2 regions of the Nocardia sp. NPDC049190 genome follow, and region 1 is predicted to be linked to the other one. Evidence: riboswitches for the same ligand, from Rfam matches in the RefSeq annotation. Region 1 holds a riboswitch; the other holds the start of a gene.

Region 1 (7,499 bases):
CCAGCATCTGGCCGATCAAGTGACGTCCTCCGGCTTTCCCAAACCTCGCACCCCTCGCGGTCCATGCCACAAGCGATCAGCCGCCCTGCGCGGCCCTCACGATGGTATCGACCGAACCGGCCCGGGTGTCTCACGACGTGCGAGGAAGGACCGTCTACCGTTGTCCGGGTGAGTGCATTTCCCTGCAGTGATGACGTCCTTCCGCAGTCGGTGGCGCTGGTGCCGCTGCCCGAGGTGGCGGACAACCTCGGACTGGTGGTAACCCGGGTACATCAGATGCTGCGCGACCACCAGCTGATCGCCGTCCGCAGAGACGGCGTGCCCGGCATCCCGGCGCGATTCTTCGACGACACCGGCGCGGTGGTGAAGCCATTGCCTGGGCTGATCACCGTGATGCGCGACGCCAAATACACCGACGAAGAGATCCTGGAGTGGATCTTCACCGAGGACGACAGCCTGCCCGGCAAGCCGATCGATGCGTTGCACGGCCCACTGGCGCGCGAAGTTCTGCGTCGTGCGGCGGCCGATCCGTTCTGAGTTGTCGGCCGCGCGGGCGCGGCGGATTCGCGGCCCCTTGTGGCTTCCCTCCGAGCGGACGACGCTGGCGACTTCGTCGCGTGCCCGTCGGCCGCTCGGACGGAAGCCGGGCCGCGAACGGCGCTCGATGGCCGGGTGGGGTTGTGTGGGTGGGGGTTATGTGTGCGGGGTCGGTAACTGTAGGTGGTCGGCGCTCGATGGTGTTGTGAGTGGGTGAGGTTGGTATCTGGTCGGCGGGGTGTCGGGCTGCGGTCCGGGCGTGATGGTCTTGCGCGGGTATCGGTTTCGGCTGACTTGGATGTGTGTGGTGCGGTCAGTGTGGAGCGGGCCGCGCGGGTGGCGGTTGTGAATTCGGTTGCGGCTACGCGCAAGTGGTGGGGAGTCGTAGCGCGTTGCGCGACGACGGCGCGGTCGAAGCGGTACGAGATGTCGGGTACTGGGGGGTAGCGGTGCACACGGCCTCGGCCGTCAGGTGGCCATTGGTCGTGGTTCGTCGGGTGGCGCCGCTTGCGTTGCGGCGCTCGGCGGACCGGCGCGCAACCGTAGCGGATCCACGGTGCACAGCGACGTCGCCGCCACCACGGCGGCGAAGGTCGCGGCGGCGACGTGCCAGAAGTTGTACAGCCCGATCGAGCCGTCCGGCTGGAACACCAGCATCAGCCAGGTACATACACCGACCAGCGTCATCAGCGTCGTGGTGGACAGCGCGAATCCCGCGGCGAGCGCCAGCGGCCACGAGTAATACCAGGGCAGCGCGGCGGGGGAGAGAATGACGATCGCCACGAACGCGATCAGAATGCCGAGCACTGCTTCCCGCTCGCTGTGCCGGAACCGCCACCACGTCCAGGCGAGCACCGCGACCAGCGCCAGCGCGCACATCGCGCGAGTCACCCCGAGTACCGACTCCATCCGCAGCGGGGTCAACCAGGTGACCGCGTGCGCCATGATGGTCGGCAGCGACAGCCAGTTGATGATCTTCTTGGATCCGGACAACGCGGTGAGCCAGCCGATGCCGACCCCGGCGATCGCCGAGGTGGCCACGAAGACCACCGCGAATACGCTCAGGCCCAAGCCCGCGATCTTGGCGAACATCGTTGCCGGGTGGGGCATGTCCTCGGTCGGCTCGGCGGCATCGTCGGGCTGTGCACTCGCGGGCAGGTGCGCCGGGTCACGCCCGACCCGTTGCGCCGCGCGGCGTTCGCGCTCGTGCAGCATCCAGATCCAGACCAGGAACGGCAGTGCCACGCCCGCGGTCGCCTTGATGGCCACGCCGATCGCGACGACGACGATCCCGGCCACGTGATGACGCTCCAGCACCAGCGCGATGCCCGCGCACATCAAGCCGACCATCAGCATCTCGTTGTGCACGCCGCCGATCAGGTGGATCAGCACCAGCGGGTTCAACACAGCCAGCCACAACGCCACGGTCGGCTTGCCGCCGAGGTGTTTGGTCAGATACGGCACCGCCCACATCATCAGCGCGAGGCCGGGCAGCATGACCAACCGCATCGCGATGGTGCCGGCCACCACGTTGTCGCCGGTTACGGCGGTGATCGCACGTCCGAGTAGCAGGAATACCGGGCCGTACGGCGCGGTGGTGGTGGTCCAGACCGGGCTCACATTGTCCAGCAGCACACCGGGATTCGCCACCGGTCCGACCTGGTACGGGTCGAAGCCGTCGCGCAGCAGTGCGCCCTGGGCCAGATAGGAGTAGGTGTCCCGGCTGAACATCGGCACGGCGAACAGCAGGGGGAAAATCCAGATGCCGACGATCGCACGCAGCTCGTTCGGTGTCACCCCGGCGCTGGTTCGATTACCCGTCCCGATCGTGGCGCGACCCAGCCGGACCCAGGCGGTGATCATCAGCAGCACGCCGATCCAGATGCAGATGGTCGAGAGGGCGTACCCGTGGCCGAAGCGCAGCCAGGACAGGTGCATAGCCTCCAGCAGCGGGTCGCGCTTGCGGACACTACCCGCGCCGAACCCACCGAAGGTGATCATGATGGCGCCGACGAAACCGAGGAGGGCGGCGTGACCCTCGGGACTTCTGGCGAAGTCGGCGCAGGCGCGCATCCACCACAGGGAACCACGGGCGGTGGCCGATTCGCGGCGTGCCGAGGTGTCGGGCGCCTGGCCGGTGCTGTCGGTGGTGGCGGCCTCTGCGGTGCGCGTTTCGGGGGATGCCATCTGGTGTCGGTCCCCCCGAGTGGTCGGCGGTCGCAACCGCGAGCGAATAGGTCGGCGCTCAGTTTACGGCGTCGATCCGAACACTATGCCGCTGGTGCTCGGGGTTTCGCACGGAGTGGGCCGGATATCGCCGGAAAAGTGGTTTGCCGCTGGTTTTCTGGAGCGCCGTGCGGTGCGCCCGCCAACCCCGGTCGTGGTGCCGCAACCAGCGATAACTACATCATCGCTGGAGGCTGGAAAATTGCGCGGTCGACGTGGCCCGGTTTGCCGGAAAAGGTGCGCGGAACGGTGTGCCCGCGATCATCCTCGATCCAGCCACGCTTGCCGTAGCCGACCCGCCAACCCGGCGTCGACGACGACCACGCGATCGGTCGGTCCTGCCACGGATTTCGTTCAGCCGTTTGGGCATCGTCGCGGCGCGCGAGAGCCGTACCCGCTCGGCTCACGCGGAGCGTTCGGTAGCGGCCAGCGCCATCGCGCGCAACCGTTCCTTCGCGGCGGCTGTCGCGGTGCTGGCCTCGATCGCGGCCACGCCGCGTGCGGTGAGTTCGGAGATCATGCGCTCCACCTCGTCGACCGCGCCGAGTTCGGTGAGCACCTCGCGCAGCCGTTGTACCTCGTCGGCACTCAGATCGGTGCCGATGCTGGTCCGCAACAGCGTGCCCGCGGCGGGATCGGTCGCATCGGCCCGACGCAGCGCCTCGGCCAGTAGCGCGGTCCGCTTTCCTTCTCGCAGGTCGTCGCCGGAAGGTTTGCCCGTCACCGCCGGGTCGCCGAAGACGCCGAGCAGGTCGTCGCGCAGCTGGAAAGCGATGCCGATGTCGGTGCCATACGTGCGAAAGGATTCGATGAGGTCCTGATCGGCATCCGCTATGGCGGCGCCGAGGTGCAGTGGGCGTTCGACGGTGTAGGCGGCGGTTTTGTACCGGTTGATCCGCAGCGCGGCTTCGACCGATTCGTCGGCGCCCGCCTCGCCGTGGATATCCAGCAGTTGGCCGCCGAGCACTTCGGTGCGCATTCCGGCCCAGACCGGTGCGAACCTGGCGATGGCCGCCGGGGCGAGGCCGGAGGCGTGCACCATGTCGTCGGCCCAGGCCAACGCCAGGTCGCCGATCAAGATGGCCACGCTGGTGCCGAAGTGTGCCGAGTCGCCCGCCCACTCGCGTTCCCGGTGGCGCCGCTCGAAGTCGACGTGCACGGTGGGGAAGCGGCGACGGGTACGGGACGAGTCGATGATGTCGTCGTGGACCAGCGCGCAGGCCTGCACCAGCTCCAGCGCCGAACAGGCGGTGAGCACCGCGTCCGCCTCGGCGGCGTGCGGATCGCCGCCGGCGCCGAGCCAGCCGGTCCACGCGAACGCGGGTCGGGTGCGCTTTCCGCCGCGCAGGACGAACAGCTCGAGCGCCTCCGCCGCCTCGATGACGACCGGCCCCAGGTGTCCGACGATTTCACGGCGGGTCAGGAAGAACCGTTTCAGGGCCTCCTGCACGGCGGAGACGAAGGCGGGGGTGCCCGGCACCGGCACGGCGGCCTGCGGGGTGTGGGTACCGATTCCGGCGGACAGAGTGGAGCCTCCAAAGTCGTGTGGCGGTGGACACGCGGGGTGCGGTGCACGGGTGCCGGCCACTGCGTGTGATCCGGCACCGTGCGGGGTGTTCGCAGGTGGCGCCGGGCGCGGCGTATGAGTTGCCTGATCCGAGAGAATACGCGGGGTGGCCGAGCGACTTGCCGGCGCTGCCGTCGGCCACCTCTAGACTGAACCGGTGACTTTCGACAACGTGCGGGGACGCTCGACTCCGGGCCGGGCCTCCCGGACGCACCCGAACGTCTCTGGAACACCCTCGGTTGTGCAGAGTCTGCAGGTTCACGCCGGGAGCGCGGTGCCGTTCTCCGTAGAGTTCAATCCGCCCCGGGACGGCGCCACCGAGGCGAGGTTGTGGCGTGCGGCGCGCCAGTTCGAACGGATGCACCCCGCGTTCGTATCGATGACCTACGGCGCCGGCGGTTCCACCCGTGACCGTACCGTGCGCGTGACCGGCGAGCTCGCCGAAGAGACCACTCTGCTTCCGGTCGCGCACCTGACCGCGGTGGAGCACAGCGTCGCCGAGTTGCGTTCACTGGTCGGCGCCTACGCCGACTCCGGCATCCGCAACATCCTGGTGCTGCGCGGTGATCCGCCGGGCGATCCGCTCGGTGAGTGGCACCGGCATCCCGAGGGCGTCTCCTACGCCGAGGAACTGGTGCGCATCGTGCGCGACCTCGGTGATTTCCATGTCGGTGTCGCCTCGTTCCCCCAGGGGCACCACCGCTCGCCGGATCTGGCGACCGACACCGCGTTCCTTGTCGCGAAACTGCGCGCGGGTGCGGAGTATTCCATCACCCAGATGTTTTTCGACGTCGAGCACTATTTGCGGCTGCGTGACCGGGTCCTGGCCTGCGATCCGGTCGAAGGCGCCAAGCCGATCATCCCGGAGCTGATGCCGATCACCTCGCTGCGCACCGTACAGCGCGCCGAAGAACTCTGCGGCAGACCGCTGCCCGACGCGATCATGCAGCGGCTGCGCAAGGCCGCGGGCGACGGTCCCGAGGAGAACGGCGCCGCGGTGCGCGCGGCAGGTATCGAGATCGCCACCGAGATGGGGCAGCGGCTGATCGACGAGGGCGCGCCCTGCCTGCACTTCATCACGCTCAACTTCGCCAAGGCGACCAGCGAGGTGCTCACCAACCTCGGCTACGGCGTCACCGCCGCACCGATCAGCGCCTGACCTCCACGTTCCGGATCGGACGTGCCCACCCCGGCGTCGAGGCCCGGTACCGCTGGTCTATACCTGCGCTGTCGCGTGATTCGACCACATCGTGTGATCGGCTGCGGCGCCGGTGCGGACGACCGAGGCGTGCGATCGACCGAGCGTGCTGACGGGTAACGCCGGTGATCAGCAGTTCGTCCGCGGATCCTGCTCGCCCGCCTCGACGGCCACCCGCAGCCGGTTCTGTGCGGGCGCGACCGGGCATGTCGCGAAATCGGTGAAGGCGCACGGCAGATTCGTCGCCCGGTTGAAGTCGAGCAGCACCGCGCCCTCTGCCTCGGGTGCGCCGACGGCCAGCGAGCGCGCCGCGGGATAGGTGGTGACACCACTGGTGGCGTCGGTGAACAGCACCCTTAGCTGGTCCGGGTCGCCGAACGCGACGATCCGCTCGGTCACCCCGCCGAGGGTGAATTCGATGGTGCCCGAGACGATGTGGTGGTGTTCGAGCCCTACCACCACCGCACCCGTGGTCAGCGTCTGTTTCCGGTCGAACGGCGTGAACCGACCGGGCACCACCCAGCGCGGATCCGGCGGGTAGGTCGGGATTCCGGCGAAGCTCAGCAGGCCGGGGGCGGCCGGATCGTGCACCCGGACGGCGTAGCGGCTGGTGCGTCGGATCACCTCGAGCACCCGGTGTTCCTGCAACACACTCAGTCCCGGCGCGCCCTCGGCAGGCGTGATGATCTGCACGCCTGCGATGCCGAGGCCGTCGTACTCCAGCCGGTCGGCAGGTTGCGCGGTGATGAACACCTTGTCGTCGGTGACCCACCAGGTGCCGGGAACATCCGGCAGTCGCTCGGGCCGGTCGGTAAGCCAGTGCAGTCCGGTCAGACTGAGGACGCCGAGCGGGTCACGCAACTGGTCTTCCCTCGCGTGGTGCCAGCGCGCCCATTCTGTCTCGAAAATACTGGTGATGCTGGTGGTCATGACGCTTCGGTTCCTTCGTCGACGGTGCTGCGATGGTGGGGATGGCGCAGGCCGAGGTTCATCGGACAGGTGGATCGCCTCGTGGCCGAGCTGCTCGGGTCGGTGGGCGGAGTCGGGTCGGCGGCTGCGGGAAATCAGCGACGACAACCCGCGGAGCGGACGGTGCGGTGGTCGATGTGGCGACGGGTCCCTCGGACGTCGCGGGTGGCGGAGCTGATCACTGCGGTCCTCCATCGGTCCCGGCGGAAGCACCCACGCCCGGTGACCGGGGGGTTGCTGCGACATCGATGAGCCAGGTCTCTCGGCCGCTCTGGATGGTTGATGTCGGCGCCCGGCGCGCCGATCCCAGGTCGGGCCGAGTCATCATGCCCAGCAAGCGAGCCTTGGAACAAGGGAAGTAATCATCGTGAGCACAGATCTTGCCGCGTGCCGAGCTACCGGATCTGTGTGTAACCAGATATCCGCCGTCGCGGGGGAACGGCCTACCTCGGTCAGTCCGACCCGGGCGAATATCACCGACTGTCCGGGGGCCGCGGCATTCGCAATGGCGGGCGCTTGCGAGGTGCTGCACGCGGACGGGTCGTGGCACTATCCGCTCGTCGGTTCGAGCGTACGACCCTTCCAGCGCAGCGCGCCCCGGTGGCGGGCGCGGTGTGAGCGCGCCCATAGCAGCAGATAAACCGCGACCGAGAGCGGGTGTGCCAGGGCGACAACGACATCCGAGCGCGTGGGTGGGCCGCCGATCTCCGTGGAGCGGGCGAGCAGCCTGCTCGTCACGGCGGCCAGGGAGCCGAGCAAGCCCGTCCACCGGACGCCCGATTTACCGAGCACGGCGGCCATCGGCGGCGCCCAATGGATCAGGGCGGCAAGCAGTCCCACCGCTGCTCCGCGGGGAATCGTGCCGCCGTGGGCCGACCAGAGCCAGCGGGTGTACCCCGCCTCGAGGTCGATCGCGCTGTGGTACATCCTGGTGTGTGCCAACGGCCCGGCGGCCACCACGGCGGTGGAATATCCGGCTCGGCGCAGGGCTCGGGCGATATC
Region 2 (7,499 bases), on a different contig from region 1:
GGGACTGGACCATCCGGGCGTGGCATGGTCGGTCGATGCGGCTGCCCACTATCAGCCGCACCACGATGTGGACGTTCTTCGCGCTGCTGACGGTCTACACCGTGCTGCGCAATACGCCGTGGGGAACGCTGTTGACCCCGGTCTAGCGGCACCCGCGAATTCCGCACCGCACCAATGCTCGACCGAATTCGGCGGGCCCGCGCGATCCGCCCTGTCGTGGACCCGGCAAGCTGCCACTATGAGCGATTCACTGAAGGACAGGGTGCGGGCGAAGTTGCTGCGCCAGCTCGAAGAGGATGGCACTCCCGACTCCGAGCACGACGACCCACGGCAGATCGCCGTCGAAACCGATCTGGACACGCTGGCCAACGTCGCCGACGACGACCCGCTGGTCGAAGAACTCGCCGTGCGTTATCTGGTGTTCTGATCAGCCGGCTACCCGCCGCCGTACGGCGGCAGCTGGGGTAACGGCTCGGCGAGTAGCCAGGAATCCCAGAGCGGGCGTAGCGGCATCAGGCTGTAGTGCCCGGCCAGATCAGTGAATTCCTCCGTGGTCACCAGAGCGTGGCGATAGCGCATCGTCCACTCCCGTAGCAGCTCGAAGAACGCGGTATCGCCCAGTTCCAGCCGCAATGCGTGCAAGGTCAGCGCGCCACGCTTGTACACGCGGTCATCGAACATTCGCAGCGGTCCCGGGTCGCCGACCACGATGTCCTGCGGCTCGCGCGCCAAATTGTGCCGCGCGGCCCTGGCCAACTGATCGGCGCTCGGTCCGCCCGCCGCCTCCGACCAGATCCACTCCGCGTAACAGGCGAAGCCTTCGTGCAGCCAGATGTCGCGCCACTGCCGGATGGTCAGGCTGTTTCCGAACCACTGGTGGGCCAGCTCGTGCGCGACCAGCCGCTCGGCGCCGCGACGACCGTCGCAATGGTTGGCGCCGAAGACGGAGATACCTTGCGCTTCGATCGGGATCTCCAGCTCGTCATCGGTCACCACCACGGTGTATCCCTCGAACGGGTAGGGACCGAACTTTTCGGTGAAGACCTCGAGCATCTGCGGCTGACGGGCGAAGTCGTGGTCGAAGTTGGCGCGCAACCGGGGCGGAATGACCGCCTGCATCGGCACCGAGTCGTGCGGGGGGTCGATGCGATGCTTGCGGTAGGGGCCGATCTGGATAGTCGCCAGATAGCTCGACATCGGCTCGGACTGTTCGTACACCCACGTGGTTTGGCTGGCCTTGGCCTGCTTGCGCAGCAGGATGCCGTTGGCCAGCGCGTAGTACGGCGAGTCGGTGGTGATCGAAATCCGATAGGTCGCTTTGGAACTCGGGTGGTCGTCGCAAGGAAACCAGGAGGCGGCGCCGTTGGGCTGATTGGCCACGAGCACCCCCTCGGTCAACTCCTCCCAGCCGACCTCTCCCCATGGGCCGCGCACCGGTCGTGGGATGCCGCCGTACCGCACCACCAGCGACAGCACGCCACCCGCCGGAATCCGTTGCTGCGGTGTGACCACCAGCTTGCTGTGCTGGTGGATGTATTTCGCCGCCTTGACCCCGTTGACGAACACCTTCGAGACGACCAGCGACTGAGCAAGGTCGAAGGCGAACCTCGGGCGCACGGCGGTGGTCACCGCGGTGATCGTGGCCCGGCCGGTCAGTCGGTTGCTGGCTACCTTGTAGATCAACTCGAGTTCGTACCGGGATACGCGATAGCCCCGATTGCCGTTCTGCGGTAGGTACTCATCGATGGGGGCCTCGTAGAACTTGCCCGGCATCAGCGTGCCCCGGGATCGCCTGTGAACCAGGGCGCGATCGGGTTGCCCCACCAGCGCGTCGAGGCAGGCACCGCGTCGCCGCGCATGACCAGGGACGCAGGACCGATGGTCGCGCCGTCGCCGAGGGCGGACGCGGGCAGCGCGACGCAGTGTGGACCGAGCGTTGCGCCAGCACCCAGACTGACGGCGTCCATGGCCATGATTCGATCGTGAAACAGGTGGGTCTGCACCACGCAACCGCGTTCCACGGTCGCGCCGTCGCCGAGAGTCACCAGGTCCGCCTCCGGTAGCCAATAGGACTCGCACCATACCCCGCGGCCGATCTGCGCGCCGAGACCGCGAAGCCAGAGGTTCAGCACGGGAGTTCCGGTCGCGGCGCGCGCGAACCACGGCGCGGCAACGGTTTCCACGAAGGTGTCGGAGACCTCGTTGCGCCACACGAATGAACTCCACAGCGGATGCTCCTCGGCGCGAATGCGCCCGACCAGCAGCCATTTCGCGGTTATCGCGCTCGCCCCGGCGACCGCGCCCGCGGTAAGCAGCACCAGTCCGCTCAGTAGCCCGGCGGCCAGGTGGCCGAGGGCCTGCGCGAGCCAGGCCAGGGTGAACAGCACTCCGAGGCCGATGGCGAAGGTGACCAGAACCGGGATCAAGCGGCAGGTTTCGATGATGCCGCGGGCGACCCGCAGCCGCGCGGGCGGGTTGAACGTGCGCGCGGCGTCGGTGTTCTCCGTCGCGCGTCGTAGCCGGACCGGTGGGCTGCCCAGCCAGGACGAGCCTGCCTTCGCCTTGGATGGCGCCGCCGACAACACCGCCACCAGTCCGTTCTTCGGAACTCGGCGGCCAGGCGCGGTCATCCCGGAGTTGCCGAGGAAGGCGCGCTTGCCGACTTTCGCCTCACCGATGCGCAGCCAGCCACCGCCGAGTTCGTAGCTGGCGATCATGGTGTCGTCCGCGAGGAACGCCCCGTCGGCGACCGTGGTGAATTTCGGTAGCAGCAGCACCGTGGACACCTCGACGCTCTTGCCGATCTTCGCGCCGAGCAAACGCAGCCACAGCGGCGTGAGCAGGCTCGCGTACAGCGGAAACAGGAATGTGCGCGCGGAATCGAGCAGCCGCTCGGTAGCCCAGGCCTGCCAGCCGACGCGGCTACGCACCGGGTGATACCCCTCGGCCAGGCCGATACCGAGCAGTCGGACGGCGATGATGGTCGCCGCCGCGTAGACGCCGAGGCTGAGCAGGGTCGCGATCGGCAGAATCGCGAAGGCGCGCACCGAACCGTCCGCCAAGGTACGGGTATCCCGGATGAACCAGGCGATGAACGCACCGCCCGCGCCGAGGCCGAGGATCGGCACCGCGGCCAGCAGTACCGACGTGACGCCGAAGATGCCGACCCAATGCGCGGCGCGGTCCGGCGTGGTCGGCGGCCAGCGATGCCGGGCCCTACCGACCTTCACGGCGGGCGAGCCGGCCCACTCCTGTTCGGCTTTCACCTTGCCCGACACCGCCGAGCCGGGTGCGATCTCGGCGTTCTTACCGATCTTCGTGCCGGGCAACAGGATCGATCGGGAACCGACGACCGCGCCTGGGCCGATGACGATCGGACCGAGATGGACCACATCGCCATCGATCCAGTAACCGGACAGGTCGACTTCCGGTTCCACGCTGCATCCGTCGCCGAGTTGGAGCATGCCGGTCACCGGTGGAAGGGTGTGCAGGTCTACGCCTTTGCCGATCGTCGCGCCGAGCGCACGCGCGAACGGCACCATCCACGGCGCGCCGGAGAGATTCTCGGCGCCGCTGGCCTCCGACAGCCGGACCGCCGCCCAGAGCCGCAGATGGACCGAGCCGCCCCGACGATAACGGCCGGGTCGGACGCCACGCAGCAGCAGCCGGGCGCCGCCCACACAGATCGCCATGCGGCCGGGCGGCGAGATGAACAGCAGGAACGCCGCCAGCGTCCACCACCAGGACAGCTGCGGCAGCCAGGGCAGCGAGTCGGACCAGCCCGCGATGTTGCCGACGATCGCGAGCCAGGTGAGCCACTGCAGACCGGTGAGGGTGGTCAGCGGGACGGTGGCCAATACCTGCGCTGTCTGAGCGAGTAGCGGTGTCGGGCGTACGACGCGCTCCGCGACGGCGACCGCGGGTGTGGTCTGCTCGAGCAGCTCGACGAGCGCACCGAGGCGAGGATGGTCATAGAGGTCGGCAACGGTGACCTGGGGATACCGTTCGCGCAGGGCGGTGACCAACTGGGCCGCCGCGAGCGAGCCGCCACCCAGGTCGAAGAAGTCTGTGTCGAGGTCGCCGACCTCGGCCCCGAGAACCGAATCCCACAGCCCGGCGACCCAGTGAGCGGTACCGGTCAGGTCGTTGTCGTCATCGTTGTCGTCAGCGTTGGGCAACGGCCACGGCAGTGCGTCGCGATCGACCTTGCCGGAGGTCCGGGTGGGTAACTCGTCGACCACGACGAGTCTCGGGACCAGTGCGGCCGGAAGCTGTTCGGTGAGTACGGCTCGGGCGGCTTTGCCGTCGAAGTCCGATCCTGGCCCGGTCAGGTAGCCGACCAGGAGCTGGTTGCCCGCCTTGGTGGTGCGGATCGCGGCGGCGGCGCCGGTGACGCCGGGCAGATGCTGCAACGCGCTGTCGATCTCGCCGAGTTCGATTCGGCGGCCGCCGAGTTTGATCTGATCGTCGGCGCGGCCGAGAAAGACGAGCCCGGCGCTGTCGTTGCGGACCAGGTCGCCGCTGCGGTAGGCGCGATCCCAACCGACCGACGGTAGCGCGGCATACTTCTGCGCATCCTTGGCCGGATCGAGATAGCGCGCCAGGCCGACGCCGCCGATGACCAGCTCGCCGGATTCGCCCTCCGCCACGGGGTTTCCCGACGCGTCCACGACGACCAGGTCCCAGCCGTTGAGCGGCAGCCCGATCCGAATCGGCCACCGACCGTTCAACAGCGCCGCACAGGCGACCACCGTTGTCTCGGTGGGGCCGTAGGTGTTCCACACCTCTCGGGGCGAATCACCGCTGCCAACCAGGCGTTCGGCGAGTTCGGGCGGGACGGCCTCGCCGCCGAAGATCAACAGACGCACCGCGTCCAGCGCCTCGACCGGCCAGGTTGCGGCCAGCGTCGGTACGGTCGAAACGATGCTGATCTCCCGCCGGAGCAGCCAGGGGCCGAGATCGGCGCCGGTGCGGACCAGTTCACGCGGGGCGGGCACAAGGCAGGCGCCGTTGCGCCAGGCCAGCCACATTTCCTCGCAGGAGGCGTCGAACGCTACCGAGAGACCGGCGAGGACCCGGTCACCCGGACCGATCGGTGCGCCGCGCAGGAACAGCTCGGCTTCGGCGTCGACGAACGCGGCGGCGTTGCGGTGGGTGACCGCAACGCCTTTCGGTGTTCCGGTGGAGCCCGAGGTGAAGATGATCCATGCGTCGTCGCCGGGGGCGGGCAGCGTGGTCCAGCTGTCCTCGCGCGCGGTCTGTTCCGCGGCCCGGATGCCCGCCGCCGTGGTCTCGATGCCCTCGGTGGTCACGATCGCGGTGACTCCCGCTTCGCGGAAGACCAGTTGGGCGCGCTCGTCCGGGTCGTCGGCGTCGACCGGCACATAGGCGGCGCCGGTGTACAAGACGGCGAGGATGGTGACATAGAGTCCGCGGGCGCCCGACGGCATCCGCACGCCTACCCGGTCGCCCGCGCGCACGCCCGCTGTGGCGAGCCTTGCCATGATCTTCTCGATCTCGACGACCAACTCGAGGTAGGACAGCACCACCTGACCGTCGTCGATGGCGGGGGCGTCGGGGTATGCGAGCGCCGTGGCGGTCAGGATGTCGACGAGCGTGCGGACCTCGCAAGCATGGTCGCCCCGCAGCAGCGGGCTCGCCGTCGCGTCAACCTGTGGCTGGAGCATGGCGCTCTGCCCACCTCCCATCGACCTGCCTCGCACTTCCGGTAGTTGTGTCATAGCGGGGTTACCAAAGGGCAAACACCACGGTGGCCAGTTGTCCACGGTACCCGCGGTTGTTGTCGTCGGTAGTTCACCGAACCGGTCGTGGGACCGTCTGGTGCCGTGTGCGGTCGGATCGAGTTTCGACCCGCGCGGCCCGGTAAACGCCTGGTCGCCGCAGTTCACGTAGAGTTTGCCGAATGATCGCTGGATGTGTGGACAGCGCACCCGATTCCGCCTCGATCGCCGCCGCGCGGCGGCGATCGAGGTCGGTTGCCCCGCGAACAGCGCGCGCCGCACGTCGATGGCGAACCCAGTTGACAGTTCGGGGGCGCGTCTGCCAATCTCGGGTCAGGTCATGAGTGCCAGCGTGAAGCCCCGGCTTGCTGGCCGGCAACCCTCCTCCGCGGTGGGGTGCTCCGGGTGACGACCGGGCCGACGCCTGACTGGGTGCGGCAAGCGCGGACTCGACGAACACGATCGCGGGTCCCAGAGCCGACGGGATTTACGTGATGACCTCTGCTGTCGACAACACTTGTGCCGCACTCGCCCGGGTCTCCGGTGACGACCTCCAGGTGCCGCTAGTGCAGGGCGGGACGACCACCTACGCCAACTTCGACTACGCGGCGAGCGCGCCCGCGCTGGCGCAGGTCACCGATCGGGTGCAGCAGCTGCTGCCGTTCTACGCGAGTGTGCACCGCGGCGCGGGCTACGCCTCGCGGATCACCACCGAGTGCTATGAGGCTGCTCGCGGTTCGGTGACCAGGTTCCTCGACGCTGCCGACGATCAGGTCGTGGTATTCACCCGCAATACGACCGACTCGCTGAACCTGCTCGCCGCGTGCGTTCCCGGCGAGACGGTGGTGTTGGACATCGAGCACCACGCCAATTTCCTGCCCTGGACCGAACACGGCCGCCGCGTCGTTCGGGCCGCCGACACCGTCGAAGAGACCATCGGCAGGCTGGTCGCCGAGCTGTGCAGCAGGCCGGCCGCGTTGCTCGCGGTGACGGGCGCGTCCAACGTGACCGGTGAGGTGCTTCCGCTGGACCGGCTGGCCATCATCGCGCACCAGTGCGGTGCCCGGATTCTGGTCGACGCAGCGCAGTTGGCGCCGCACCGGCGAATCAGTCTGCGCGAGAGCAGCATCGACTATCTGGCTTTTTCCGGACACAAGCTGTACGCGCCGTTCGGGGCGGGTGTGCTGGTCGGCCGCCGCGACTGGCTCGATGCGGCCGAACCGTACCTGGCCGGAGGCGGGGCGGTGCTCGAGGTGAGTGCGACCCGCGCCGAGTGGGCTTCGGCTCCACAGCGGCACGAGGCGGGATCGCCGAACGTTCTCGGCGCCGCCGCGCTGGCTGCCGCCTGTGACACGTTCTGCACGATCGACGCCGAAACCCTTGCCGCCCAAGAGGATCGGCTCGCCGACCGCCTCCGCGACGGCCTTGCCGCGATCGATGGTGTGCGCTTGCTGCGTATCTGGACCGATAGTCCCGACGTTGTCGGCATTGTCGCTTTCACCCTGGACGGATTCGTGCCAGGCCACGTCGCCGCCTACCTCTCCGCCGAACACGGTATCGGTGTCCGGGACGGACGCTTCTGCGCGCACCCACTGCTCACCCGCCTCGGGCTGGATGGGGCCCTGCGCGCCAGCATCGGTCTCGGTACCACCGCCGCCGATGTGGATCGGCTCGTCGGGGCCGTCGCCGCTCTCGTTCGCACCGGCCCTGCCTGGGAGTACGCCGCCACCAACGGTTTGTGGAACCCCACCCCCGAAA

The links. A riboswitch is a leader RNA that binds a small molecule or an ion and turns the genes downstream of it on or off. The one in region 1 is predicted to bind S-adenosylmethionine.
Region 2: it holds a riboswitch for S-adenosylmethionine, as region 1 does, so the genes downstream of both, AB0B25_RS14415 (aminotransferase class V-fold PLP-dependent enzyme) here and AB0B25_RS25730 (DUF1684 domain-containing protein) in region 1, are expected to answer to the same signal.

The regions. Positions count from the first base shown of each region.
Region 1 covers NZ_JBEZDE010000036.1:45,904-53,402, reverse strand. Annotated here, with positions in the region: gene pknB (Stk1 family PASTA domain-containing Ser/Thr kinase) at 1-7, opposite strand, end outside; gene AB0B25_RS25750 (Rv2175c family DNA-binding protein) at 169-537, shown strand; gene AB0B25_RS25745 (alpha-(1->6)-mannopyranosyltransferase A) at 1,006-2,610, opposite strand; gene AB0B25_RS25740 (polyprenyl synthetase family protein) at 3,167-4,249, opposite strand; gene AB0B25_RS25735 (methylenetetrahydrofolate reductase) at 4,488-5,489, shown strand; gene AB0B25_RS25730 (DUF1684 domain-containing protein) at 5,658-6,458, opposite strand; SAM riboswitch class I at 6,686-6,779, opposite strand; gene AB0B25_RS25725 (glycosyltransferase family 2 protein) at 7,047-7,499, opposite strand, start outside.
Region 2 covers NZ_JBEZDE010000013.1:127,294-134,792, reverse strand. Annotated here, with positions in the region: gene AB0B25_RS14435 (DUF2752 domain-containing protein) at 1-146, shown strand, start outside; gene AB0B25_RS14430 (hypothetical protein) at 239-427, shown strand; gene AB0B25_RS14425 (M1 family metallopeptidase) at 436-1,773, opposite strand; gene AB0B25_RS14420 (Pls/PosA family non-ribosomal peptide synthetase) at 1,773-5,687, opposite strand; SAM riboswitch class IV at 6,078-6,191, shown strand; gene AB0B25_RS14415 (aminotransferase class V-fold PLP-dependent enzyme) at 6,236-7,499, shown strand, end outside.